Regions from separate parts of the Brevibacillus sp. AF8 genome, predicted to be linked through region 2. Evidence: predicted binding sites of a transcription regulator. Region 2 holds the regulator's gene; each other region holds the start of a gene.
What was found. Region 2 encodes Rex, which represses fermentation and respiration genes when NADH is low (regulators of the CRP and FNR family bind a similar motif). Its sites were predicted from a motif close to TTGTGAAATATTTCACAA; they were not measured.

Region 1 (9,785 bases), on a different contig from region 2:
ACAATCGAAATAACTTGACTGGGCTATTGTAGCTATGATAACCTAATGGTTGTCATGCAGATATGCCTCGTGCATACTGTAACCGCACGAATCAGGTACATAAGCCGTCGCTTGTCGACGCACCTGTAAAGGCGAGTCTGAGTATAGGAGGTGCACACAGTGTACGCAATTATCGAAACCGGTGGAAAGCAATACAAAGTTGAAGAGGGAGCAGTTCTCTTCATCGAGAAATTGGCTGGCAACGAAGGAGACGTTGTTACTTTTGACAAAGTTCTCTTCGTAAGCAAAGACGGCAAAGTTACTGCAGGAGCTCCTACAGTAGCTGGTGCAACGGTAACTGGTAAAGTAGAAAAACACGGTAAAGCTGCAAAAATTATCGTGTACAAATACAAAGCCAAGAAAAACTACCGTCGCAAGCAAGGTCACCGTCAACCATTCACCAAAGTTGTGATCGAGAAGATCAACGCTTAATTGGTGACTTGTTATGATTGAAGTGATCGTGAGCCGTGCGCAGCACGGTATCCATGAAATTAGTATTTCCGGACATGCCAATGCGGGTGCCTATGGGGCAGACATCGTTTGTTCTGCTGTATCAGGCATCAGCTTTGGTATATTAAACGCCATCCAACCTTTGACCGGCATCACTCCTGATGTCGCTGTCGCACAAGAAGGCGGTGGGTTCTTGAAGTGGAGTCTTTCTTCTTCGGAGGATGAGACTGCACGCGAGAAACAACAGCTTTTGGCAGAGAGCATGGTAATTGCTCTTTTGTCAGTTGAGGCGAACTACGGTAAATACGTAAAAGTAAATGATCGTAAATGGCAGGGAGGTGTCTGATATGAACATGCTGTTTAACTTGGACCTTCAGTTTTTCGCATCGAAAAAAGGGGTAGGTTCCACAAAGAACGGTCGCGATTCCATTTCCAAACGTCTGGGCGTGAAACGTGGCGACGGGCAATTCGTTACTGCTGGTAACATTCTCGTTCGTCAACGCGGAACTAAGATTTACCCAGGTGCGAACGTAATGAAAGGCGGAGACGACACTCTGTTTGCAACTGCAGATGGTGTTGTTCGTTTCAAGCGTCTGGGCCGTGATCGCAAACAAGTTGTGATCGAGCCGGTTGCTTCCGAAGCGTAAATATTTGTTAAGAAAAACCCAGCGATATAGCTGGGTTTTCTTTTTGTCCGGCTCTTTTTTAACGAGCAGGAATTTAAAAATTCCGGAGCGCATAAAAACTTCCAGTAAAACGCGGTCGCTCTTCTATGATTTTGCCTCGAAAGAGGTTTTTTTATGGTACAATAGATGGGAAAGATATTCTTATCGACTTGGGTGAATGTGATGGGGGACGAGCGGAGGCTGTTTACGCATCAGACAGACCAACTGCTGACCGTTCTGAACAGGCAGCGGCATGACTGGTTGAACCATGTTCAGGTTCTGCTCGGCTATTTGCATTTGAACCGTACTGAACAAGGAGAGGCCCATTTGAAGCGCATCGCACAGATGGCGATGCAGGAATCGATGGTGGCCCGATTGAATAGCTCCTTGTTGTCCGTCTTCTTCTTGACATTTAACGCACTGAACAATGAATTGCTTTTAGAAGTAGACGTGTGCAATCATGTGGATCTCACGCGAGTAGTTTTGAACGAGCAAGACTTGTTTCAGTTGGTGTCAGAGATATTATGCACAGTGAACGATCATGTAGACCAGAGTGGATACGAAGCAGCCAGCATGCAAGTGAGCTTGCAGATGGATGAGCGTGGCGTTCATTTTCGTTTTGACCTGGCCGGTGTACTTCGTGCATCCGGAATGGAAGAATTGGAAAAGCTGATACGTAAAAGCGAACAGAGTACGGTGGAGGTCACCGAGTGGATACATACGGAAGAAGAATGGGTCCTGAAATTGGTGGTTCCATTCGCGGAATGAAAGAGGTGACACCATGTTTGTCGATCAGGTAAAAGTATATGTAAAAGGCGGGGACGGTGGTAATGGAGCCGTCTCCTTTCGCCGGGAGAAGTACGTACCGCTGGGTGGTCCAGCGGGTGGAGATGGTGGTCAAGGTGGAGATGTCGTATTTGTCGTGGATGAAGGTCTGCGTACACTGGTAGATTTCCGCTATCAACGACATTTCAAAGCACCTCGCGGAGAGCATGGCCGCAACAAATCTCAGCACGGAGCAGGCGCAGAAGATATGGTCGTGCGCGTGCCACCGGGAACAACTGTCATTGATGATGATACCAAAGAAGTAATTGCCGATCTCGTGGAGCAAGGACAACGTGCTGTGATCGCAAAAGGCGGACGTGGTGGACGAGGCAATATTCGTTTTGCCAACTCTTCGAATCCAGCTCCACACATCTCGGAGAACGGTGAGCCAGGTCAAGAGCGTTACATTGTCATGGAGCTCAAACTGATTGCAGATGTGGGCTTGGTTGGTTATCCGAGTGTAGGAAAATCCACGCTGCTGTCCAGTGTAACAGCTGCGAAGCCAAAAATTGCGGCGTACCACTTTACGACGCTGACACCGAACCTGGGTGTTGTGGATTTGGGGGAGCAGAGCTTCGTCATGGCTGACTTGCCAGGATTGATTGAAGGCGCGCATGAAGGTGTAGGCCTTGGTCATCAATTCCTGCGTCACGTAGAGCGTACACGCTTGATCGTCCACGTGATTGACATGGCAGCGGTTGATGGACGCGATCCATACGAGGATTATTTGCAGATCAACCGAGAGCTGACGATGTATAACCTCAAGCTCGAAGATCGTCCGCAAATTGTAGTCGCGAACAAAATGGAATTGCCAGAAGCAGAGGAAAACCTGCGTATTTTCAAGGAAAAAGCTCCAGATGTGAAGGTGTACGAAATCTCTGCTGCAACCCGTCAAGGCGTACAAGAACTGATGTATGCGATCGGGGATACCTTGGCGACGATTCCGGACAAGCCTGCTGTAGAGGAAGTTGCGGAAGTGGAAGAGCGCGTGGTCTTCCGAGCAGAAAAAGAACCAGAGGCATTCGAGATTACGCGTGATAATGATGTGTTTGTCGTCAGCGGTGAAAAGATCGAGAAACTCGTACGCATGACGAATCTGAACAGCTATGATGCAGCCCAGCGTTTTGCAAGACAAATGCGCAGTATGGGTGTAGATGATGCTCTGCGCAAGCTGGGAGCAAAAGACGGGGATACCGTTCGGATCGGCAAATTAGAGTTTGACTTTGTGGAGTGACAAAAACCATGATTGATATCCCATCACTGAACCCATTTTTGGGGGATAAACGACTCCAACGCGGTGCGACGCTACCGCTAATCATCTCCAAGCAGGTGAAGACACCTGTCCAAGTTTTGGTTGAACATGCAAAGGGCAGTTATCTCGTCGTTTCGTATGAGATGAAGCCTGAAACAAAAGCAGAGCTTCTCGGATCAACTGTGCGCATTCGTTGGGAGACGGATGCGGCAGTGAACACTATTGATTTGGAAGTAGTTTCGGAGCAAACGCTTTGGCCGATCAAGCTTTTAGGGATGATTCCGATTAGTGTAGGGGTAGAAATTACACAAAAGCGCAAGCAGGATCCCATCTCCCCAGATCTCGGTATTTCTGTCCCTTACAAGGTGATGGGAGCTAGACCGATCGAAGAAAAAGGCGAGGCAGTGTTGCTGAAATTCTCTCCAACCCGTCTTGTTTTGGGAACGGACGGTTATGTGTCAAAGGGCGATTTTCTCCATTTGTCTTTCAAGATACCGAAGCAAGCGCAGGAGATCGTCATGATGGCGAAAATCGTGGAAAAAACGTTCCAGGACAAGCAATCAATCATTGAATTAATCTTTACGGATATTAATGAGAAGCACCATGAAATCATCAAAGATTACTATAAAAGGCTCTCAACTACCGCTTCTTCCTAAGGAAGCGGTTTTTTTCCTTTGATGTTCCTGTGAAGAAGGTATATAGTAGTGTACATAGAGTTCTAAATCGAGCCTGTTCACTTTATGATTTGTTGTGTACGCTTTCCTGAATAAATACTTGTGAAATCATTCACTTTTGATTATTCGAATCCGTTGTTTGCTTTACTTTGTGAAAAATGTTACAAATAATTTTTTACCGGATTTTCAGGGAGAATAGCGGCCGTTACTCGTTTGAACAGGCATCGAGAATGAAAGGCCTCTATTCCAAAGCAAAGGAGGACGTTTTTTTATGTCTCAAACAACTACGCAACAAGCTCAAGCTGCTGCAGAAGTAGCAAGCACTGCTACTCTGGCACCAGCGCAGCAACAAGATGTACTGGATCAGCTGATGAAACCAGAAATCCAAGAGTCACTGAACGTATTGGTGGCGAATCTGCCTAAATTGGCGGAACTGACAACTCTTTTGACCAAAACGTATGATTTGGTACAAACGGTTGCAAATGATCATGTATTGATCGACGACATCAAAGGTGGAATGGAAGAGTTCGTAAAACCGATCTCTGATAAAGCAAAGGGTATTGCCCAAGCAGCCATTGAAGCCAATGACCGTGTTCACGTAGAAGAGTCTACGATCGGTTTGTTCGGTATTCTCAAAATGCTCAAAGATCCGCAAGTACAAAAAACATTGCGTTTCGCACAAGCATTCTTGGAAGTAACAGCAGAACGTCAACAACAAAAACGCTAGTTTTTTTATTATGGAATGGAAGACAAGGACGGAGGATTGGGCATGGCGAAGCATATTCTGATTCTAGGCGGCGGTTATGGCGGTTTGCTCAGCGCATTGACTGCACGTAAATACATGACGGCTGAAGAAGCGTCGATCACGGTGGTAAACCGTTTTCCTACTCACCAAATCATTACGGAACTGCACCGCTTGGCAGTAGGAAACCTGTCTGAACAAAACGTAGCGCTCCCTCTGGAAAGATTGCTGCGTGGCAAAGAGATTAACCTCGTAGTAGACACGGTAGAAAATATTGGTCTCGATTCCCAACGCGTAACACTGGCGAGCGGCGAGTCCATCAAATACGATGCTTTAGTTATTGCGCTGGGTAGTGAAACCGCATTCTTCGGAATCCCGGGCCTGCAAGAGTACAGCTTTACACTGAAGTCGGTAGAAGAAGCAAATCGTCTGCGCGCACACCTCGAAGAGCGCGTGATTGAATACAAGACAAGCAAAAATAAAGCAGATGTTACCTTCGTTGTGGGCGGTGGCGGTCTGACAGGTATCGAGCTTGTTGGGGAATTCGCTGATATGTTGCCAAATTTGTGCCACAAACATGGCGTAGACTTTGCAGACGTATCCATCTATTGCGTAGAGGCAGGTCCATCCATTTTGGCTGGTTTTGCTCCTGACCTGGTTGAGCGTGCGAAAACGAGCCTGGAAAAACGTGGCGTTCAATTCCTGACAGGCGTACCTGTAACGGAAATGAAAGAAACCACAGTTTGCCTGAAAGATGGCGGTACCATTGAAACCAAAACAATGGTATGGACTGGTGGCGTACAAGGCAATCGCGTAGTAGCTGAGTGCGGCGTGGAAGTAAACCGCGGGCGTGCAACTGTTACAGAATTCCTGCAATCCACTTCTCACCCTGATGTATTCCTTGCAGGTGACAGTGCGGTTGTAATGGGGCCAGAAGGTCGTCCATTCCCTCCGACTGCCCAACTGGCATGGCAAATGGGCGAAGTAGTAGGTCACAATCTCTTCGCGCACTTCAACGGCACCAAAATGGATACCTTCAAACCGGTATTCTCCGGTACACTGGGTAGCCTGGGCCGTAAAGACGCAATCGGAACAATCGGTGCAAGCCAACTGAAGCTCAAAGGCTTGCCAGCAACCTTGATGAAAGAAGCGAGTAACGTTCGTTACTTGACTCATATCAACGGTCTGTCCTCTTTGGCATACTAATCGAATCAGGAAAACCCGGGATTAAAATGTCCCGGGTTTTTTGTGTTTGTTTATCCGTTTCCGCTGGGATCTTCAATCACGTTTGGGGATTGGGCCATCTTTTTGCCCCGCATGCCATTGCCAAACTGATCGAGACTGCTTGGCTTACCTGCTGGGTGATTGTTACGACGCTCCGATTTATCTGACTTTCCACGTCCGGCCATTTGCCTTTCACCTCCTCCATACGATACGCATTATTGTGCGCGAAGAAGCCTCCTCTCATGTAATTAAAGTAAACCAAATATGATCCGATGAAAAAAAGTGACGGATAAGGATTGTCACATGAGATGCTTTCCGTTATAATGTCCTCTATGAAGAAACAACTGTTTTTCTCAGGAGGACACAACGCATGAAAAAGGAAGAAAAATTCTACTTGATTCGATCTGACATCCTGCCAGAATCGATTGCCAAAACGATTGAAGCCAAGAAGATGCTGGAATCCGGCGAAGTGGATACCGTGAATGAAGCGGTTGAACGGGTAGGATTGAGCCGCAGTGCTTTTTATAAGTACAAAGATGGCATTTTTCCGTTCAATGCGATGATGAGCGAAAAAATTATGACGTTTACTTTCTCTTTGGATCACATGTCAGGTTACTTGTCCAAAGTGCTCACATATGTAGCAGATCAAGGTGGAAACGTTTTGACCATCAATCAGACGATTCCACTTCAAGGGATTGCTACCATATCCATGTCAGTCGATATGGCTAATCTTCGCGTATCTAGCACGGAGTTTTTGGATAGCTTGCAGCTGATCCCGGGCGTTCGCAAAGCGATGATCGTCGGTAGAGGCTAAGTAAAAAACAATCAAAGAAAAGGCAGGGGAGAGAGACATGGAGAAGCAGAGCATTAAATTGGGGTTAATGGGTTTTGGAACAGTCGGGACTGGTGTCGTACGCATTATCCAAGCCCATCAGGAGGATTTACAAAAGCAAACTGGCCTCAGTATTGAGGTTTCCCGTATTCTAGTTCAGGATGCGGAAAAATCTCGTAATATTCCATCCATGGAGAGCGCGCTGACCACTGATCCTGCTAGCCTTTTGGATGATCCAGAAATTGAAGTCATCGTAGAAGTGATTGGCGGCATTCACCCTGCAAAGGAATACATTTTGGGTGCACTCGAACGAGGCAAGCACGTAGTAACAGCCAACAAAGATCTGATGGCGTTGCACGGAGCCGAAATTTTAGAGAAAGCGCAAGAAAAGGGCTGTGACGTTTTCTACGAGGCGAGTGTGGCAGGTGGTATACCGATCTTGCGTGCGTTAGTAGAAGGGTTCTCCTCAGACCGTATCGAGAAAATGATGGGGATTGTCAACGGAACGACCAATTACATCATGACCAAAATGAGCAAAGAGGGCGCAGAATACAGCGAGGTATTGAAAGAAGCGCAAGCACTGGGCTATGCGGAGCAGGACCCAACCTCCGACGTGGAAGGCTTTGATGCCGCCCGCAAAATGGCGATTCTGGCAACGCTGGGCTTCCGTGTACCGATGAAGCTCGAAGATGTAGACGTAAAAGGGATCAGTTCCGTGAGCAAGGAAGATATCGCCTATGGCAAGCAACTGGGTTATGAAATCAAACTGCTCGGACTGGCTCGTCGTGACGAAGAGGCGATTGAGGTAAGTGTGCAGCCGACTCTGGTTCCGAAATCTCATCCACTCGCTTCCGTAAATGGTGTCTTTAATGCCGTGTACGTACATGGGGAAGCGGTAGGAGAAACCATGTTTTACGGGCCGGGCGCAGGTGAATTACCGACTGCTACCGCCGTTGTGTCTGACCTGGTCACTGTCGTCAAAAACAGAAAGCTAGGAGTGAATGGACGCGGAATGGTTGCTCCATACAAAGAAAAAGTGCTGAAAGAAGACAGCGAAAAATTCTCTAAATACTTCCTGCGCATCGTAGTTGCAGATAAACGCGGTGTTCTTGCTCAAATTACGCAGCTGTTGGCTGACAAAAATATTTCCCTCGAGCAGGTCATCCAGCAACCGTTCAACAACGGACGTGAAGCGGAGATAATCATGATTACACACCTGTCCTCAAAAAGTGACATGGATGCGGTACTGGCTTACATGGAACAGATGGATATCGTATCAACTGTGCAGAGCTGCTACCGTGTAGAAGGGGGAGACAAATAATGGGTTCTAATCGACAGTCTGGCATTCTGGCACGTTACCGGGAATTTCTCCCGATCACAGAAAAAACTCCGCTGGTCAGCTTGCATGAAGGAAATACACCCCTGATCCATGCTCCGAACCTGTCCAAACAATTGGGGGTAGAGCTGTACGTCAAGTACGAGGGGCTCAATCCGACCGGCTCTTTTAAAGATAGAGGCATGGTCATGGCTGTAGCCAAAGCGGTAGAAGAGGGAAGCAACACAATCATGTGTGCTTCGACAGGGAATACATCAGCAGCAGCTGCGGCGTATGCGGCACGCTCAGGTTTGCGTTGCATCGTCCTGATCCCGAACGGCAATATCGCACTGGGCAAGCTGGCACAGGCCATCGCTTATGGTGCAGAAGTCATCGCGATTGACGGTAATTTTGATGAAGCGCTCGATATCGTTCGCGAAATTACAGCGAAAGAGCCGATTACACTCGTGAATTCCGTGAACCCTTACCGGATCGAAGGACAAAAGACTGCGGCATTTGAAGTGTGCGATGCGCTGACGGACGCACCTGACATTTTGGCTATTCCGGTTGGTAACGCAGGTAACATTACAGCATACTGGAAGGGCTTCGAGGAATATTTCGCAGCCAAAAAATCGAGTCGCTTACCAAAGATGTACGGATTCCAGGCAGCAGGAGCAGCGCCGTTGGTTCATGGCGAACCCGTAGCCAACCCGGAAACGATTGCGACAGCGATTCGCATTGGCAACCCGGCGAGCAAGGATGGCGCTTTGAATGCCATTTCGAAATCAAGTGGTCTTGTCGATAGTGTAACGGACGAAGAGATTTTGCATGCCTATCATTTGCTGGCGAAGAGTGAAGGCGTGTTTTGTGAGCCTGCCTCGGCAGCATCGCTGGCTGGTATTATCAAACTGCATGAGGCTGGAAGGCTTCAACCTGGCAGCCAGATCGTGTGCGTGTTGACTGGAAACGGACTAAAAGATCCAAATATTGCTTTGAAGCTGGTAGGTGAAGAGCCGCGTTCAGTTCCGGCGACACATGAAGCTGTGATGGAGCTGGTTCGTCAAAGCGGGAGAGAATTTGTATCATGAATGGACGGCGTGTAAAAGTAACCATACCGGCATCGACAGCGAATCTGGGACCGGGATTCGATGCGCTGGGAATGGCCTTCCAGTTGTATTCTGTTGTAGAAATGGAAATCAGTGATCATACGACAGTAGAGATGATGGGCAAGGAGCTGCAAGGAACACCGACGGACAAAAACAATCTTCTGTACAAAGTTGCGGCGGGATTGTTTCAAGAAGCAGGTCTCGCCATTCCTGAGCTCGCGATCCGTGCTTCCAGTGATGCCCCCCTGACAAGAGGATTGGGGAGCAGTGCGGCTGCGATTGTAGGTGCACTCGTAGCGGCCAACCATCTCGCTGGCGAACCGTTTACGCGTGAGCAATTGTTTGAAAAGGCAACCCGCCTGGAAGGGCATCCGGATAATGCCGGAGCTTCGATGTTTGGTGGTATTATTGTTGCAACAATGCCGGAAGTACCAGGAGACCCCGTTCCTTATGTGCGATTTTCTGCCCCGGCCGGATTGCAAACTCTCGTCGTGATCCCAGAATTCATGCTCTCGACAGAAAAAGCGCGGAACGTCTTGCCACAGGTGTACAGCAAAGAGGATGTTGTATATAATGTGGGTCATAGTAGTTTGCTAGTTGCTGCACTGGCACAAGGCAGACTCGACCTGATGGGACGGGCAATGTCGGATCGGCTGCATCA
Region 2 (9,785 bases):
TCCCCAATACAATCCCCAGGAGAAATAGACCGAGTAGGATAGGAATGAGCCACCACAGCAATTTGGGCCGGATGTACATGTCGTCCCCCCTGTCCCATTTTTGTCTTTAGCCTATGCTATACGGGAAGGTTTTAGAACGACACGGAAAAGTTGCTAATCATAGCTTAAGGTCGGGCGGTCATACTACACATACACCCCGAGGAGGTGAGCGCGTGACATCTTCGCAACAAACTACATCTCCTGACATACTTGGGTTTCTGTTACAGGAATATCGCGTCTCCTGGGCAGGATTGTCGTCTCCCTTGCGTCAATGGTCGCACACACCCACTCTTCATTTTCGCCATCATCTCCTGACAAAAGCTGTGGCAAAAATGAACAACGGAACGTCGTAGTATCCAATTCCCCTACCTACACCTGCACTGCCTTACTCCTGTCCCCCACCTGACAGGAGCCTTTTACCGTTTTAACGTTTGGAATACGCGGTTCGCTTCGTAAATCGCGCGCTCCTCATCGATGGTCAACAGCTTATGATTACGCATCAAGAATTTACCCGCTACAATCGTATCTTTCACATCTCGTCCATTTGCTGCGTACACCACGTGTGAAATCGGTTGGTGCGCCGGGTGGAAATGGGCTTGATGGCTATCCATCACGATCAAGTCAGCTTGCTTGCCTACTTCAATGCTTCCAAGCGTTTCTTCTTGGAATACCCCTTCTGCGCCATAACGGGTAGCCATGCGAAGCGCTTCCTCTGCTGGAACTGCTACTGGATCGTTGTTCACACCTTTGTGCAGAATCGCAGCGAGCTTCAATTCTTCGAACAGATTCAAATTGTTGTTACTTGCTGAGCTGTCTGTACCGAGCGATACGCTTACGCCTTTTGCCAACATTTTCGGAACAGGCGCAACACCGCTTGCCAGCTTCAAGTTGCTGACTACATTATGAGAAACTCTCACGTTGTATTTTGCCAAAATGTCGATTTCTTCATCCGTTAGGTGAACAGCGTGCGCGACGAGTGTTGGGCGATTGAACATACCCAGCTTTTCCAAGTGAGCGACTGGACGCAGTCCGTAGTCCTTCTCGTTTTGACCGACTTCCCAAGCGGTTTCTGACATATGGATATGAAGCGGCAAGGACAACTCATCAGCTTTTTCGATAATTTGGGTAATAAATTCTGGCGAGCAGGTATACGGCGCATGCGGTGCCATCATGACGGTAATACGTCCGTCTGCCTGATTATGCCATTCTTTTGCAAAAAGTGTCGCGTCCTTCAGCTTTGTTTGACGTTCTTCTTCGGAGCACAGACCGATCATTCCTCGGCAAAGGCGGGCACGCATTCCAGCTGCATCGACTTCCTTCGCCACAACATCCATATGGTCATACATATCCACAAACGTGGTAGTTCCGGTACGAATCATCTCAATAAGCGACAGTTGGGTACCCCATTTTACTGTGTCACCCGTGAATTGCGCCTCCAATGGCCACATTTTGTCTTCCAGCCATTGTTGTAGCGGCAAATCATCTGCATAACCACGTAGGAGGGACATACCAGCATGTCCATGCGTGTTGATTAACCCAGGCAGTATGTAGTCTCCTTTTTGATCGATAACTTCATCGTATCCCGCTTCCGACAGGTCCTCAGGAGTTGGGCCCACATACGTAATCTTGTTGCCTTCGAATGCTACGGCACCATCGTAAATGACTTCATTCGTATCGTTAACGGTAATGACTGTTGCGTGAATGAGGATCGTCTTTTTCATAGTATACACTCCATTCTTATGTCAAGTAGTAGGCCAAGCTTTGCAGGTTGGACGTCACGTCCGCATAGTGAATGCGAACATCCTTTCCTGCGCGAATCGTCGTAGGGGCAAAATTCAAGATCCCCCTGATACCCGCTTGAGTCAACTGATCACATACGGATTGCGCTGCAGGGGCCGGTACCGTAATAATCGCCAGCTTGATTTGCTTTTTAACGATTGTCTCTTCCAGCTCTGATAAAGGCTGAATCGGTATACCTGCGACTTTTTTGCCCTGCTTCTCTGGATTATTGTCAAAGATGGCCGCAATCCGCATGTTATCTTTCAAATAAGCGTTGTAGTTACTGATGGCATGGCCCAAATGCCCAGCTCCGACCAAAGCGACACGGATTTCATCCGTTAGCTTCAGGATTTCACGTATTTTTTCCACCAGATAATCGACATCATAGCCGATTCCCTTTTTTCCAAAATCACCAAAAGCTGCAAGATCTTTTCTGATTTGGGCAGGATTCACATCAAGATTCTTGCCCATCTGTTGGGAGGAAACGGTGGTCACCTCAACTTGCTGCAAATAACTGAGGTAACGCAGATAAATCGGCAAACGACGGACGACCGCTTCTGAAATCTTTTCGTGTTTTGCCACGTTCGGTCTTCCCCCCTAATTCTTTTGCTTCAAAATCCGATATTCTTTTCCATTCGATAAAATGGTAATGGAACCGTCGTGGCTGGTAACGTATGTCTCGGCCCATGACTCACCCAAACGCTCCATGACCTCCGTCTGACCGTCTTTCATTTGATCCCGTGATCGGCCTGTCTGAATAATGGCGACCTGAGGATCGACCTGCGTCAGAAACGGTTGTGAAGATCCCTGATTGCTTCCCTGACCGGCTACCTTTAGCACTTCCGCCTTCAGTTTGTCATTTTGCCGTTCCAACAGTCGCTCCTCTGCTTTTTCATTCACGGCACTCATAAACAAAAATCGCAGTTGACCGTGCGTCAATCGAAAAACAAGAGAATTGTTCTGAGGCGATAAAAATAACGGTTCATCCGGAAGCAATACTTCCATGGAGATTTCTTGGTCAAGAGTGAGTACTTGTCCTTGCTCTGCTTCCATCTGCTTTTGGTTGGAGCGAAGCAGCACGACATGCCGAATGGATGGTGCGATCAGCTTTGGCAAAATGACAGCATCGATGAGCACTTGTTGGCTCAATGAAGCGTAGCCTCCCATATATTCCGGCTGGTCGTTCGTTAACACCACATAATCGAGCCGTGTAATCTTGAGCTCTGCCAAGCGCGCTGAAAGAACGGGCCAATCTTCTGACGTACCCGTATCAATCAGCATCGTTTTACCGCCTGGCATTCTCAAAAGCGTACTCTCACCTTGTGGAAGTGCGAAGTAGGTGATTATGAGACCCGAAAATTCCTGTTCTGTCTCGGTTTCAAACGGGTCATCTATCTTCACTGCTGCTTCTTGCAAATACAAATGGCTATCAATCGAGCATGCGCAAAGGAAAAACACACTCAGAACTACTATCCACCAACGCCACTCTTTTTTCCATAACATTTATTTTATCACCTTAATCCCTATGAGACTATTGCTTCATTTTATGAATCTGACAGGGATTGCATACTAAGGAATGGCTCTATGCGCTCTCGCAGAGTTGGCCATGGACCGCTTTCGATTTGAAATGGCGGCAAAGATTGAAGGAATGAGCGTCCATATCTCGACTCAACCACACGCGTGTCGAAAACGATCACGACCCCTCTATCCAAGTGATGGCGAATTAATCGCCCCACCCCTTGCTTAAATTGTAGAACGGCTTGTGGAAGAGACAACGACATAAAGGCGTTTTTTCCTTCTGCCTTCAAAAGCTCTGCCCTTCCTTGATAGACAGGATGATTCGGCGGAGCAAACGGAAGGCGAACAATAACTAAACTGCTCAGCCATTCTCCCTGGATATCGACACCTTCCCAGAAGCTGCTAGTTCCAAGCAGCACACTTCTCTCCATGCTTCGGAACAGTCGCACCAGCTTGCTCCGATTGTTGCTATCAATCCCGTGACCGAATAACGTATACGGTTCTGGAGCCTCTCCCAGTCGTTCTTTCATCGCTTGGTAAACAAGTCGAAGCATCGAATGGGAGGTAAACAGGATCAGCGTCCTTCCTTTCGAAGCCAGTACGACGTCCACACACCCTTGAATGACCGCCTCCAAGTACGTGTGGTCACTCTCTTTGCCTGGTGCAGGGAAATCAGATGGAATCAACAGCAGCCCCTGCTCTTCATAATGAAACGGCGATGGCAGTGACAAGGTACGCACTCGTTCCTCGGGAAGCTGGTCGAGACCAAACTGGCTTTTGATGTAGGAGAAGCTGTTCTTGACCGTCAGAGTGGCTGATGTCAAAATCAGACTCCGCTTTTGTGCGAAAAGCGGTTCTGCCAGTGAGTCGGCAACCTTCAAGAGTGCCGCTGACAAATGAACCTGCTTGCGAGCTGTACGGGACTCTACTTCCATCCAATACACATACTCGGCATCCTGCTCAAGTAAAAAGAAGTGAAGCAGCTCCACGGCGTTCTGCCAGTCTTTGATGAGACCGAATAAATCTGTCAGTAGACTGCGTACGGCAAAAGGAGGCTTTTCCTCTTGCGGAGTCGTTCGCAAAAGCTGTTCGATGCCCGCTGCATATGCGGTCATCCCTTCAATCAGCTTTTTGGTTACTTTGCGTATCTTCTCGTGTTTACCTACAAACGATTCGATCCGATATCGTACTGTCTCACGACCAGCGTCCGTCGTCTCCTCCGCACGATCTGATGCCCATGCATACAAGAGCTGTGTCCATTGCTGCGCTTTCTCTCGCAAGGCAGCGGACTGTTTTCTTAGCTCCAAAAGCTTGGCAGCGACATCTTCTTGTACCGCTGGCATCCAGCTTTGCAGCTCTTCTGCGAAGCGGGCTATAGCCCCACCCTCCTCAACCGATGCACGATCTAACAAGAAAAGAAGCTGCGTGGTTGAAAACTGCTTGCCTAAATGCTGTGTCGCTGCATCCTCCAAATGATGGGCCTCATCGACGATAGCAACTTCATACGAAGGGAGGATTCTGTTTTCCGCTTGCAAGTCGCTGATGAATAGGGCGTGATTGACGATGAGGACATCGACATCGCGAGCCCGTTCCTTCGCCTGGAAATAGTAGCAGCGACTAAACCACGGGCAAGCCCGATTCAAACAAGAGCTCGTATCACTTTTTACCTGTTGCCACAGCAGTTGACCACTTGGAGGCATGCTTAGCTCTTCCACGTCACCGGTAACGGTTTGCGTGAGCCACGTCAGCATCTGTCCTTTGACCAAGCGCATTTCTTGGCTGCTTCCTTCTACAGGTTCGTCTACGGCTTGTTCAAATTTACGCAAGCATAAGTAGTTTCCTCTGCCTTTTAGCGTCGAAGCCGTAAACGAAAACGGCAACGACTCCTGCAAGGTAGCGATTTCCTTATGGAATAGCTGTTCCTGCAATTGAATGGTATTGGTACTGACCACCAGCTGTTGCTGATTGTAATGAGCCCAAATGATCCCCGGCAAGAGATAGGCTAATGATTTTCCCGTACCTGTCCCTGCCTCTACCAATAAATGGGCGCCATTCTCCATTGCCTCATAAACGGCATGCATCATTGCTTCCTGAGCATCCCGACGTTGATATCCCGACATTTTTGCCTGCATGTACCCGTTTTCGCCCAAAACCTCCTCGAGCTGGTCGGCAAACGCTTTAGTCACTGTCGCATCGACATGAGGACGCTTTAGAGACGCTGTTAATTTTTCTTCGCGCTTCCGTAGAGCCAACTGGCGATAAATATCCCACATGTCTGAGGAATCCGTTTCGGTTGTGGTTCCATCCAGCTCTGGCAGTTCTATGAGCTTTTCCATCTCGATCTGACGTAAAAGAACCTCGATATCCGAGCGAAACGAAGAAACGAGCATCTGCAGGCGCTGGATCGTCACGAGTGGCAGTCTCTTTAAAATATCCAGCAAGTGGAGAAACAGCTGCGCCGTTGCGAGTGCATCACTATCTGCTTGATGGGGATTATCGTGCTCGATTTCCAGCTCAGACGCCAGTTCTCCGAGTCTGTAGCTATTTTGCATTGGCAAAAGAACACGGGATAGCTCCACTGTATCGAGCACGTAGCCGTCAAACGCATAATAGCCCTGGCTCAGCAGGGCTTCTTGTAAAAATTGGAGATCAAAGCTTGCATTATGTGCTACAAATGCTCGTCCGTCCAATAAACGTAAGAAATCTGGAAACACTTCTTCCAAGGAAGGAGCATCTGCAACCATTTCATTGGTAATCCCTGTTAATTGAGTAATAAACGGTGGAATATCCTGGCCCGGATGAATCAGGGTGGAAAAACTCTCGGTAATCTGCCCGTCATCGATTGCGACAGCACCAATCTGAATGATGCTATCCCCTTGGCGTGGATGGCTTCCCGTCGTCTCAAAATCTACAACTAGTAATCGATTCAAACGTTGTCACCTCGTAACCTGGGCGGAAACATTCAATCCGCACCCATTCACATTCGGCAACGATGGGAAATATTCCTGCTCTCCTGTACATTTAAGGCTGTACGAGCTCGGTTTGCATTTCTGTTTGACCGAGCTTGCTTGCACACAATTGCAGATAGATGGGGATTTCCCATAACTGTTCTGCGAATGGCAATGCCCGTTGAAAATATTGTTCAGCTAGGCGCCAATTTTCTTCCACAACCGCGATTCTCCCCAGATGAAAATACCCTAACGAACGTACATATGGCTCAGCGTCTTCCAGGAAATACTTTGCCAACCGTTTTGCTTCTTGTGTATCCCCCAGCTTTTCGTATGCGGAAATCATCCCGGATTGTCCGAGGCGATTGTCTCGGTTTTTCTCTAGTATGATCCGAAACGCTTTGATCGCTTCGTCTACCCTTCCGTCAAACAACAACATCCAGCCATAACTAAAAAGAAAGTCATCATTTTCGGGTGCGAGACTAATCGCTTTTTTAACGAGCGTCAATGCCCTTTTCGTACCCGCAATGAGCCATGTATTCCAGGCCAAGCCATGCCACGTCCAGCCTTCTTTTGGGGAACGCTCCGTCAAAAAGTGATAGCAAATCTGTGCCCGGTGGTAATTGCCCACTGTTTCGTATAAAGAGGCCATTTCCTGAAGAGTATCGCTGTCCAAATCACGTGTCGGCAGTTGCAAGCCTTTCGGTGGGCTCCATTCCACCGTCTGGTCCATCGTATGCAATAACTTGGCAGCACGCAGCCATAGCATCTGCGCTTCCCAATCGTGCTCGTTTTTTTCTAAATACGGTTCCAATTCGTCCAAAGCTTCCTGTGCATCGCCATCTCTTAAATAGCATAGCGCGAGGTTGTATTTGGCTTCTTCCTGTTCTGGCTTGATCTCGAGAGACGTCTTGAAAGCTTGCGCCGCCTCCAGCCATTGCTCCTCCTCCGCAAGTATGCATCCGATGGCATTAAAACTGATGGCCACAACGGTAGGTGAGCCTGCCGTCCTGCCGAGAAGACGGAATTCCCGAAAGGCTAATTCTGTTTCCTCACACAAAAGGAGACTGTAAGCGTAGTACAAGCGCCCACTTTCCCAGTCTGGCGATTTTTGAACTAGTTCTGCAAAGCACTTTTTTGCGTCTTGAAACATGCGCAGATGATAAAAGCCTTCCCCACGTCGAAAAATCGGCTCGTATGGACCCGCTTCCGGGGAATACTCTTTCTTTTTTCCCTCTGCTGTTTTTTCTGTTTCTACTGCCTTTGGTGATTCTGCATTACCCTTCAACTGATCCGGCTTTTTCTCTTCTGCCGGAAGCTGTCCTTCCATTTCCTTGATGTTACGGATCGCATTCGATAATTTTTCTTCGAATTGCAGCCACAGGTCTACGACTGTATCACTTACTTGGCGCAATTGAAACAATTGTTCCGCGAGCTGAAGACGTTCTTGTTCAGAAGCCCCCTGCCACTTCTCTTCGATCGTCTGCGCTTTGTTCCGAAGCGTATGAAACCAGTCTTCGATTTTCACAAGAAAAGCCACCCCCTATGAGGCATGAGTACTTTCATTGTCTCACAAGGCAGGTGGCTCTATGCAGGAGTCGACAGATCGCTTACAGAATCGTCGCGTGTACTTCTTCTGCAATCAATTCTTTGATCTGATTTTTTTCATCCATGATGGCGACACGTGGCTTGTAGGTTCTCGCCTCTTCATCCGTCATCATCGCATAGGCAATAATAATAACGATGTCGCCCTCTTGTACAAGACGTGCAGCTGCTCCGTTCAAGCAAATGACGCCACTGCCTGGAGCACCTTCGATGACGTATGTTTCCAGACGCGCTCCGTTGTTGTTATTGACGATTTGTACTTTTTCATTTGGCAAAATATCCAGCGCATCCAACAAATTTTTGTCGATGGTAATACTGCCGACATAGTTCAAGTTTGCTTCAGTTACCGTTGCGCGATGGATTTTTGCTTTCATCATGGTGCGGAACACTAACAATTCCTCCCTTATCTCTACTTGATTGATGTAATCGTATTGTCGATCAGACGTGTTTTACCCAAACGAACAGCCAGCGCGATGATGATGGTCTGACCTGCCGTTTCCTGCTCCAATGGTGTAAGCGCTGGATAGCTTAAAATTTCCACATAATCAATATCAGCCAACGGCTTCTCGGAAATCATTTGCGTGATACGATCCTTGATTGTAGAAAGAGCCACACCCTCACTTAGCCATTCTTCTGCTTGCCTCAGGCTCTGTGATAGGACGAGTGCTTGTGCTCGCTCATCTGCTGACAAGTACACGTTCCGAGAGCTCATGGCAAGCCCATCCGCTTCCCGTACTATCGGGCATGGAACGATTTGTACTGGCATCGATAAATCGTGGACCATTTGCGTTACAACGGCTACCTGCTGGGCATCCTTTTGTCCAAAAAAGGCGAGATCGGGCTGGACAATTTGAAACAATTTATTGACGACGGTCGATACGCCATCAAAATGACCTGGACGAGAAGCTCCACACAATGGTGTCGTCACATTTGCTACTGAAATATTGGTCAACATCGGCGTCGGATACATCTCGCTGACTTCCGGGGTAAAAAGAAAGTCCACTCCCGCTTCTTCCGCCATTTTGCTATCCCTTTCGATATCGCGTGGATAACGTTCAAAGTCTTCATTCGGTCCGAATTGCAACGGGTTTACGAAAATGCTCATCACAACCAAGTCACATACTTCACGGGCAGCTTTCACCAAGCTGAGATGTCCTTCATGCAAAAAGCCCATGGTTGGTACCATTCCGATCGTTTTTCCTTGCCGACGCGCTTCTTTTATATGAACACGCATCTCTGCAATCGTGGAGACTTGCTGCATCATGGTTTGCATCATGACTGCTTCACTCCTTCCCCGTACAGTTCCTTGATGGTTTCTTCGGAGGCATGGAAGACATGCTCTTGCGCTGGGAAGCTTCTTGCTTCCACTTCTTTGTTATAAGTCTCCACAGCTTCACGGATTGTTTCGCCAATGTTTGCATAGCGCTTCACGAATTTCGGTGTGATATCCGATGCGTAGCCGACCATATCATGGAACACCAGCACTTGCCCATCACAAGTCGCACCCGCTCCGATTCCAATCACAGCGATGTCCAGCTTGTCTGCAATCATGCCAGCGACCTCTTCCGGAACACATTCCAGCACAATGGCGAATGCACCTGCTTCTTGAATCGCAAGGGCTTCGTCCAGCAATTTTTTGGCTGCCTCCAGATCTCTTCCTTGTACTTTGTAACCGCCTAATTGATGTACCGATTGCGGAGTAAGTCCAATATGTCCAACGACAGGGATGCCCGCTTGTACACAGCGTGTAATGATTGGGGCGAGTTCGCGGCCCCCTTCCATTTTGACGGCCTTGGCCAGCCCTTCTTGCATTAGTCTGCCCGCGTTTTTCACCGCTTCCTCAACTGTTCCGTGATAGCTGAGGAAAGGCAAATCTGCCACGACAAATGCACGCTT
Region 3 (9,785 bases), on a different contig from region 2:
CTTCAAGTGAGTAAAGAATTGTCCGCGCCCCATTCTATTGGCGATTTCTATCTGAATCCACCAGTCAGGCTTGGATTCGGCAAACCATTCCTGTGCCTGACGGTGACGAATGATGCGTCCTTCGAGATTGGTTGTCGTTCCATCGTCCTCTGCCCAAGTCGTAACGGGAAGAACGACATCGGCGTATTCAGCCGATTCGGACAAGTAAAAGTCGCAGCAAACCATAAAATCCAGACTTTTCAGGGACTCCCGGACATGGTTTAGATTTGGCGCACTTACAACCGGATTGGAGCAGAGTAAGTATAAGCTGCGAATGGTTTTATCCTTCATGAGCTGGAACATCTCGTAGGCAGAGACGCCTTTCTGCGGCATCTCTTCCACGGGAATGCCCCAGGCACACGCTATTTCACGTACATGTTCAGGATTGTCGAGCTTGCGGTAGCCAGGCAATTGATCGGCTTTTTGCCCGTGTTCCCGCCCCCCCTGACCGTTTCCTTGACCAGTAAGGGTTGCCACACCTGATTTTGGTCGGCCAATCTTGCCTGTGACGAGCGACATGTTGGTATAGGCCGATACGTTGTCTGTCCCTTTCGACTGCTGTTCCACACCACGGCAGAACATCACAATCGCATTGGGTGCCCTACCGAAAATGTCGGCAGCCCGCACAATCTTCTCCACCGAAACCCCTGTTATTTCGCTGACATACTCCGGTGTGAAGGTAGCAACCACTTCTTTTGTTTCTTCAAAACCATTCGTATGATTTCGAATAAAGTCTTCATCGATATGCCCGTTCTTGATCAGGAGATGAACGATTCCGTTTGCCAGCGCCAAATCTGTACCGGGCCGCAGATCCAGATGGATATCAGCGCGACGTGCCAAAGGTGTTTCCCTTGGATCGGCTACGATCAGATAGCCGCCTCGATTTTGCACTTCCCAAATACGAAACATGCTGGTTGGGTGACACTCAGCCGCGTTTGATCCGGCCAAGAACAAGCAGTCTGTTTGGTGAATGTCCGTCCAGGGAATGGTAGAACCTCGGTCAATCCCCAAGCTTCGATTCAATCCTGCCGCAGCCGAGGACATGCAGAAGCGGCCATTGTAGTCGATATAGCGGGTTTGCAAGGCGACCCGCGCAAACTTACCCGTGAGGTAGCATTTTTCGTTCGTCATGGAAACGCCAGAGTAAACAGACAAGGTATCTTTGCCATAGTTGTGCTGCAACTCCTTGAACTTGGAAACGATCAAGTCAAGTGCTTCCTCCCATGACGCTTCCCGAAAACCTTCCGCCGTGCCTTTTAATGAAGCATCTGTTCGAATCAACGGCCGCTGTATCCGATCCGGATGATTCACTTGCTGATAAGCCGTTACCCCTTTTGGGCACATCTTCCCCAGATTGACAGGGAAATCGTACCGTGGCTCCACTCCGATAATCTTGTTCGTCGTTGTATCTACACGCAGGTTCATCCCGCATTGCATACCGCAGTAGCTGCAGTGTGTGCTGACCAATTTCTCATTGGGATGTACCTTGTTTTCAATTACTTTAAAAAATTTATCCTTTGGCATGTTGATTTGCCTCCCTGGCATTGATCTCGTGCGTAGGAACTCCTGTGAAGCGGAACATCCGGTATTTTCTGCGGCACGGCAAGCAAAGTTCAGCCAAGTGGAAACCTTCTTCCATTTGAAAAGCCATTTCGTTTTTACCCAGCACGTTGATTACATCTGCCGACTGTTCCGCAGAAACAAACTCTTTGCTGCACACTTTGCACTTTTTCATTTCCTGCTCGCCATAGTGCTCGCGATAATTGCGAGCGAACACACTCATGGGACGGAACGGTATGTGAGCCAGTTTTCCGAATGGCAGATAAATCAATGTCACAATCACTGCAAATTGATGAGTGACGGATATGACCGGGTGCCCAAAGCCCCCTAAGAACATGTTGCTTGCAGTTAGCATCAAGCCTGTCACGCTGATAAACAGCAGCAGATATAATGGCAAAAAGTCGTAGACAAAGGATTGTTCAGCCCGTGCCTGCATATTCTTAAATCTGCGATACAATGCCATGACTGCTCCACCGATGACCATAAAAGCCGTAATGTTCAACGCGTTGTAAAAGAGAAAGGCAACCCAGCCATCCGCTTGTACGGTAAGAACATCCACACCCATGAACACGACCTGATAGTAGCCATTGTCTGTCATCGTGAAATACATCCAGCCAAACACTAACGGAAAGGTGACAAACGCGGCCAAGATGCATCCCCATCCCAGCAAAATGTGCTGTGTCCAGCGATACCATCCCCGATTCCAAATAAAGCGATAGATGGCCAGATGATCCACGGCTGTATTCGCCGTGCTTTTACGAAAGAGAAGACGCAGCCCCTTTTTCAAAATGACATTCGTTGGCGGGCGGTCTGCCCACGCAGAAAATCGATAAAGGAAACCTCCGATAAAGACAAGAGTCCCCACCATATACCCGTAAAGCGCCAAATCAATATGCGTGAAAAAACGTGTTCCCACGTAACTTAGGACGAACAAGCAAGCAATGATGATAAAAGCACGCTTCGCCACTTTGGAAGCAAATAGATAGTTCATACAACACCCTCCCTGCTGCTGCTCATTTTTTCCTTTCGCTCGAGACCATTGTAGCAACGGCTCGTAACCCGGGTTGTGATTTACCTCACACCCTTGCCACAATCAGGACGATTTTCCTACCCCCAACCATCGATTTCGGATGATATAATGAGTTACCTATGTATCCTTGGTTTAGGGGGGACCACATGACCGGAAATGGCACAACCTTTGTCGAGCAGATTTCTTCCGATTTTGTGAATAGCCTTGAAACGTTTTCTGTTCGGAAAAGCTTTGTTCCCGGAGCCGTTCTGTTTATGGATGGCGAAAGAGCCGATCAGCTATTCTTAATTTCGTCTGGCCAAATCAAGCTCACAAAAAACACAAACGATGGAAAAGAATTAACACTGCAAGTATTTGGTGCAGGAGAGCTCGTCGGCGTCTCCGGTCTCTTCGAACAGGAATTGACGTACACCTCCACAGGCACCATGTTGATGGAGGGTGAGATATGGATCATCCCGCGACAAGCGTTGGAAAAAATGCTCATCAAAAACGGTCAATTTTGTGTAGACTTCCTGCGTTGGATGGGATTGATGAACAGGCGGATGCAGTCCAAATTTCGCGATTTGTTACTCAATGGCAAAATCGGCGCCTTGTATTCAACGCTCATCCGCATGAGTAACACGTACGGCAAGCCACACCCCGACGGAATCCTCATCGACCTTTCCCTTACCAATCGTGACTTGGCACAATTCATTGGTCTGACACGAGAAAGTGTCAACCGAATGCTTTCCGATCTAAAAAAACAGGATTCCATCGATTTGCTTCCGCACGGGCATATCTTGATTAAAGACCTTGCCTATTTAAAAGAGGCGATTTATTGTGATGACTGCCCTCCAGATATTTGCCAAATGTGAGCAAAGTCTTCATACCTCCTGTATAAAAAAAGTCCTGGACTTGTCCGTCCAAGACTTTTTTTCATGAGTGATTCAAGCTTCTTTATCCATGTCTTTGCTCTGCGAGCTCGCTGAACATGCCAGCATAGTACTCGACGTCTCCTGCATCGTCCAGTATCGCACTGATCGTTAGCCATTGGAGATACTGATCTCCATTCTTCCGGCGATTCCAGATCTCTCCTTGCCAATAGCCATTCTTCTTGATCGAATCCCACATCTTTTGATAGAAATCGGCATTCTGCCTGCCAGATTTTAAAATATTGGGAGACTTGCCAATCACTTCATTCATTTCATAACCGGTCACTTTCGTAAAAGCATGGTTCGCACTTTTAATGACTCCACGTGTATCGGTAATCAGTATCGCCTCTCCCGTCTTTTCCATAATGGTTGCGGCGAGCTGCAGCTTCTCTTGATAAAACATCCACATTACCAAGACCAAGCTTACCAGCGCAAACTGAGATAACGCCATGAAACCAATCGCGTAATGCCCGGTCAGATTAAACAGCATCGTTAAGATCAACGGCGGGAAAAATCCTCCTAATCCCCCCATGGCAGATACGATTCCGTTCACAATCCCCGCTTGTCGTGAGAAATACATCGGCACTAATTTAAACACAGCACCGTTACCAATTCCGGCACATAGCGCTACCAACAAGCATCCTACCGTATACATCAAGATCGATGGCGAAAACGATAAGACAATACCAGACAAGGCGAGCCCGGCAAACACAATCATCAATGCCTTGAAGGGGTTCCACTTATCACCTAGCCAACCTCCCACTGGTCTCGCAAGTGTCGCCAAAAGAATGAACCCTGCCGTTCTCATACCTGCATCTACTTTATCCAGTTGGAAATGGCTCACTAAAAAATTCGGGAGATACACGGTGAAAGCGACGAAGCAACCAAACGTAATAAAGTAGAACAAGCTGATTAACCATAGCTTTTCGTTTTTGTAGACACTCTTTATCTGCTGACCGAGAGGAGTCACTACCTTAGGTTCGTTTTTATCCCCCATCAAGAAGGTTAGAACGGCGAATCCCACAAGCAATAACATGAACATCTGTACAGTAGTTGCCCATCCAAACGATTTAGCCAGAACTGGCGCTGAAAAAGTGGTGATCGCTGTACCAATATTCCCCATACCGTAGATTCCGTTTACAGAACCATGCTTTTCTTTCGGATAGTATTTAGGTAGAGACGTAACACCAACAGAAAACACCGCTCCGCCTATCCCTATAAATAACCCGCCGATTAACAAATCTGTATAAGTGGTCGCCTGGCTAATATAAAAAACAGGAGCCAGCAGCAAGAGAAAGCTTATGCTAAATAATATCCTCGCCCCAAATCGGTTACTCCAATATCCAACAGGGATTCTCAGCAACGATCCTAAAAGAACAGGAATCGCTGTCACCCACGCCACTTCGCTTGCACTCATGGGTACGGTTTCTTTGATAAAAGGCATAAGCGATGACAGAATGACCCATACCATGAAACCGACCGTAAGACTTAACGTCTGTAATGGCAACTGCCATTTTCGTACCATAAACAACACCCCTCACTTGGGAAATCTTCTTCATCCACTATGATAAGAGGCAAAGTTTGGTTTCGTTGTGATTTTAATCACAGCTCCTTCCAGGCAATCCGCTTATAATCAAAGCGAAATCTTGAATCGAAGGAGTGAATTATACATGTTTTGTTATCAATGTGAACAGACTCCATCAGGTGGTTGTAAGGTCATCGGCGTTTGCGGAAAGAATGAAGATCTTGCGAGTATTCAGGATACAATTATTTTTGCTTTAAAAGGAATTGCAGCTTATGCCACACATGCTCGACAACTGGGATATATCGATCCTGAAGTGGATGGGATTACACAGGAAGCTCTTTATTTTACATTGACGAATGTGAATTTTAACTTGAATGAACATTTGCAAATGGCTATGAAAGTAGGGAAAGCCGCGATAAAAGTCATGGAGCTTTTGGATCGGGCCCATACAGATCATTTCGGAGTGCCACAGCCAATCACCGTCTCGCAAAATAAAATAGAAGGAAAATGCATCGTTGTTACGGGACACAATCTGTTTGCTCTCGAAGAGCTGTTAAAACAGACAGAGGGCAAAGGAATCAATGTGTATACACATTCCGAAATGCTGCCTGCACATGGCTATCCCGCACTGAAGAAATATCCTCATTTGAAAGGGAACATCGGGAAAGCATGGTACGATCAACGCCAGTTGTTTGAGAAATTTCCAGGCGCCATCCTGGCTACAACAAACTGTGTGATGCCTATTCGAGGCAGCTACGCTGATCGTTTCTTTTCGTATGATATAACCGGTTTGGAAAATGTGACGAAAATTGTAGAAAACGATTTTGCACCGCTCATTGAAAAAGCATTGTCTCTTCCTGAGGTTTCCATCGAATCGGAACTGACATTGACGACCGGGTATCATCACAAAACGGTCCTCGGTATTGCCCCTGAAATTATTCAGGCAGTCAAGGAAGGAAAGATCAAACGCTTCTTCGTCATCGCTGGTTGTGACGCTCCTGGCAAGGGAGGCGAGTATTACCGTGAATTGGCTACGTCCTTACCGCCAGAAACAGTCATTCTTACGACCTCCTGCGGAAAATTCCGTTTTAACGATGTAGATTTCGGCACCGTGCCAGGTACCGACATCCCACGATATATCGATTTGGGACAGTGCAATAACTCGGTTTCTACCATTACGATTGCGGCTGCATTAGCCGATGCCTTCGAGTGTGAAGTGAACGAGTTGCCGGTAAGTATCGTTCTTTCCTGGTTTGAACAAAAAGCGGTTGCCATTCTGCTTGGTCTGTTTAGCCTGGGGATACAGGATATACGGATCGGTCCAAAATTGCCTGAGTTCATTCAACCGGGTGTTCTGCAAGTATTGCAAGACTTGTTCCATATTCAGTTGATTGGCGATGCCCAAGAAGATATGAAGCAAATGCTCGGAATCACGCAATAAGCTATCACCTGTGGCCACAAATCACAAAAGGAGGCACCTTCTTCTAACAGGAAGGTGCCTCACTCTTATGGAATTTAAAAAAAGGCCCTATCCATCGGTAGATAAGACCCTCCTATTTCCTTACAGCGGCAAATTCGTAACAGCCGTCCATGTTCCCACTTCTCCTGCCCGCACAGATGGGGGCTTCATTCGAACCGTTCCTCGTAATACATAATGTCGCAACCCAAGTGTTGGCTCGTCTTTGTAAGCAAAGGTGCCAACAAAATTGGCATAAGGTGATTCAATCGTGATTTGCCTGGACCTCTCATCCCAACTTCCTTGTATGGGAATCGGAGTACCACGGAAATTAACGGTTCCACTGACCCTGCCATTTACGACATTGGAAATCATCAATGTGCCCAACGTAGTGGGTCTTCCACCGAAGCTCGCTTGAATTTCCCATGTTGAGGGGTACGGCAAACTGACCCGAGTCGTCTGTCCAATTGCCACGGTCGACCTCTCCTTTCGATTGACTTAAGCGCGAAGTCAAAATAGTACGTTACAGTATACGTAGCCATGATGAATCTTCCCGTAGGCGGAAGCACAACTTTATTTTTGACGAAAAAAGAGACGGTTCCCCGCCTCTTCTCTATTACTTCCATTCTGTTTCCGTTTTGTGTTCAATTATGGGTATGATTTTTTGTTCACTGCTTTTTATCATTTGTTTCAGTAATTCATCGCTGATCGTTACTTTATTTTTTCCGTCTTGAAGTTGTCCTTCAGCCATTGTTCTTCCAATCACATCGATCACTTGTTGTCTCGAGACATTTTTAGATGCTGCAATCTCAACAACAGTTTTCCCTTTGGCTAGTTCTTCTTTTAACTCTGTCGCGCTCATTTTTAGTAAAGCAAGCAGTTTTTCATCGTTTAAAATGGAATCAGCGCTATAATCAGGCTTACCATTCAAAGAGAAAAAGCCCTCTACTTTATTGTTTGATGGTTCAAAATCTACTCGAGCAAGACTAATTGTATTCCCCTGAACAAATACTTGGTAACCCTCTCCCTCTGATCCCTTCTTGGTGTAATTCAAAATAAATGTTTTTTCATCTGGATTCTCCATTTGCTCCATGGCAACCTCGTAATCTTTGATGTTGCCGTACAATTTATCAATAAGCTGATCTACCTTCCCCTTGATTTCCTGATCGGGTAAAGTAATGAGCGGTTTCTCCTTAGGCTCCCAATTCTCTTGCGTCAGGTCTTGAATCTCATCCGTAATACCGTTTGTATGGAGGGTAATCTTTTTGCCAGTTCCGCCTTTTTCCTGAAGGACGATGCTTAGTTGGACCTTTTTGGTTGAATCATTGGGGTCTCCAAGGTAGCTTGCTTTCATAATCTCAAACGATTTCGTTTCGGGAATGGCCAGATACAGCTTCTCAAGTGTCGCTTTTCCAGCCTCATCCAGCTTGACTTGTTCAGAAGTCATTGGTGCTCGAGTAAGCATGTCAATTACAACAGGGGCCGCAAATGCTGCGGTTGGAATCAAAATCGCAGCAGCAACAATTCCACCAATCAAGCGTTTTTTCATCGTTATTTCACTCCTTTTTCGTTGCAAATAGTGAGAATAGGATTGTTCGATTCGTTTGGAAATGGCCGGCGGGCACTCCATCGTTTCTGCCTCTTCGTGCAGATGTTCACGGATTTTGCGTTCAATAGTCATTGATCTTTTCCATCCTTTCCAGGGGGAGATTCCCTAAGTATTTTCGAAGCGCCTGGAGGCCAGCATGATATCTGGACTTGACTGTACCTAGCGGAATATCGAGCAAAGTCGCAATTTCCTCAAGAGTATAGTCGTGATAAAAGCGAAAGATAATCACTGCCCGCTGTTTGTCGGTCAGCTTTCGTATGGACTGGGATATCATTTGGTTTGTGGCATCCATCAACGCGGTATGTTCATCCCAATAAGACTCTTCGTGGGAGAAGGCACGGATGCGTTCAAATATGCGGAATCTCCTCCAGCTCTTGACCCGAAATCTCTGTACTTGACGGATTACCAGGCCATGCAGCCAGAACTGGAAAGGGCGGTTCGTATCGTAATTTGGAAGTGAGGTCCACATTTGCATATAAATTTCATTCATGACATCTTCCCGATCCTGCTTGTGATCCACCAGAAAGGAGACGGTCCGGTACACGTCCTGAAAAGTGGCATCATACATCGTATGAAACGCCTGTTGATCACCCTCTTTCATTTGTATAAGTAATTGGTACATCTCTTCATTTTTCATTCAGAGGGCCCTCCTGAGTAAGCAGCTTACACCCTATATTGTCTCTCGATCGGAAAAAGGTTCGGTTTTCTTACTATTTTTTTTGCAAAAGGCAACGACCTGTATGGCGAAGCACGAAAAAGAGGCGGTAGTTTCCGCCTCTTAATCATTTAATCCCTTTCCCTCGAGAATTTGCTGCATACATTTTTCAACCCTTGCCTCGCGCGTTTTGGCTTGTTTGGGTGCTGAAAAATAGAGAAGGTAGGCTCTTTGCCGTCCCGGAGTCAATGCTTCAAAAGCAGTTTTCAAGGCAGGCATTTCATCCAATTTATTTTGAAATTCTTCAGGAATGCTGTATTCTTCATGCTTTTTAAAGTTCACTTCCAAACCGGCTTTTTCAACTTCAACGGCTTCTTGAATATAGGCCTTCAAAATAGATTCCATTTCCATGATTTCTTCCACATTGGTGAACCGGATCTGGCGGGCAGCCTGTACATTCTCCGTTTGTTGAATGAGAATCCCGTGTGGATCTTTTAACAAGGCACCTTTTTGAAACAGTAGTGCACAATATTCTTTAAATCCATGTATTAAAACGATGTTTTTTTTCTCAAACGTGTAACAGGGATGCATCCACTTAAAATCTTCGGTCAGCTCACAGTCAAGCACAATACTTCTCAACTTCTCGTATTCTGCCTTCCACTTTTTTGCCTTGCTTAAAAATTCATCAACCTTCGGATTCGTTTTACTTGTTGTCATCAGGAACACCCCTCATCTAGTTGGTGTCATGTCAATTTTTAGTTTTGACATTATGGTATTTGAATTATTCGATCATCAAGTATACAAGTTCCTTCTTCCTATAGAAAAAGCATATAGCGAAAGGACAAGAACCGTTTTGCGCCGAGTCATTGATTATGGTTGAGTAATTTTATTGCGGGAGAGGGAAAACTAACGGGAAATGGCAGATAGGGGAATACACATGATCTCAGAATTCAAGCGATTTTTACTCGGTAGACCTATGAAATCAAGTGAACTTGCTGCA

Region 1: KB186_RS18175 (helical membrane plugin domain-containing protein) is a predicted target of Rex. The motif match lies at 4,006-4,023, and genes of this name have one in related genera.
Region 3: hcp (hydroxylamine reductase) is a predicted target of Rex. The motif match lies at 5,131-5,148, and genes of this name have one in related genera.

What each region holds. Positions count from the first base shown of each region.
Region 1 is NZ_JAGQDN010000014.1:68,082-77,866, reverse strand. Features, by position in the region: gene KB186_RS18210 (Rne/Rng family ribonuclease) at 1-13, shown strand, start outside; ribosomal protein L21 leader region at 71-149, shown strand; gene rplU (50S ribosomal protein L21) at 160-471, shown strand; gene KB186_RS18200 (ribosomal-processing cysteine protease Prp) at 485-835, shown strand; gene rpmA (50S ribosomal protein L27) at 843-1,136, shown strand; gene KB186_RS18190 (sporulation initiation phosphotransferase B) at 1,338-1,922, shown strand; gene obgE (GTPase ObgE) at 1,936-3,213, shown strand; gene KB186_RS18180 (PilZ domain-containing protein) at 3,222-3,887, shown strand; gene KB186_RS18175 (helical membrane plugin domain-containing protein) at 4,177-4,632, shown strand; gene KB186_RS18170 (NAD(P)/FAD-dependent oxidoreductase) at 4,675-5,853, shown strand; gene KB186_RS18165 (hypothetical protein) at 5,904-6,056, opposite strand; gene KB186_RS18160 (ACT domain-containing protein) at 6,242-6,685, shown strand; gene KB186_RS18155 (homoserine dehydrogenase) at 6,723-8,024, shown strand; gene thrC (threonine synthase) at 8,024-9,106, shown strand; gene thrB (homoserine kinase) at 9,103-9,785, shown strand, end outside.
Region 2 is NZ_JAGQDN010000002.1:405,815-415,599, reverse strand. Features, by position in the region: gene KB186_RS05205 (hypothetical protein) at 1-79, opposite strand, end outside; gene KB186_RS05200 (hypothetical protein) at 213-392, shown strand; gene KB186_RS05195 (amidohydrolase) at 456-1,760, opposite strand; gene KB186_RS05190 (redox-sensing transcriptional repressor Rex) at 1,777-2,400, opposite strand; gene KB186_RS05185 (ComEC/Rec2 family competence protein) at 2,416-3,321, opposite strand; gene dinG (ATP-dependent DNA helicase DinG) at 3,363-6,266, opposite strand; gene KB186_RS05175 (tetratricopeptide repeat protein) at 6,358-7,812, opposite strand; gene panD (aspartate 1-decarboxylase) at 7,895-8,278, opposite strand; gene panC (pantoate--beta-alanine ligase) at 8,299-9,165, opposite strand; gene panB (3-methyl-2-oxobutanoate hydroxymethyltransferase) at 9,162-9,785, opposite strand, start outside.
Region 3 is NZ_JAGQDN010000005.1:138,213-147,997, reverse strand. Features, by position in the region: gene KB186_RS10035 (molybdopterin oxidoreductase family protein) at 1-1,563, opposite strand, end outside; gene KB186_RS10030 (hypothetical protein) at 1,550-2,590, opposite strand; gene KB186_RS10025 (Crp/Fnr family transcriptional regulator) at 2,776-3,483, shown strand; gene KB186_RS10020 (nitrate/nitrite transporter) at 3,566-5,065, opposite strand; gene hcp (hydroxylamine reductase) at 5,211-6,506, shown strand; gene KB186_RS10010 (hypothetical protein) at 6,627-6,995, opposite strand; gene KB186_RS10005 (hypothetical protein) at 7,138-8,202, opposite strand; gene KB186_RS10000 (sigma-70 family RNA polymerase sigma factor) at 8,192-8,767, opposite strand; gene KB186_RS09995 (YdeI/OmpD-associated family protein) at 8,909-9,502, opposite strand; gene KB186_RS09990 (APC family permease) at 9,723-9,785, shown strand, end outside.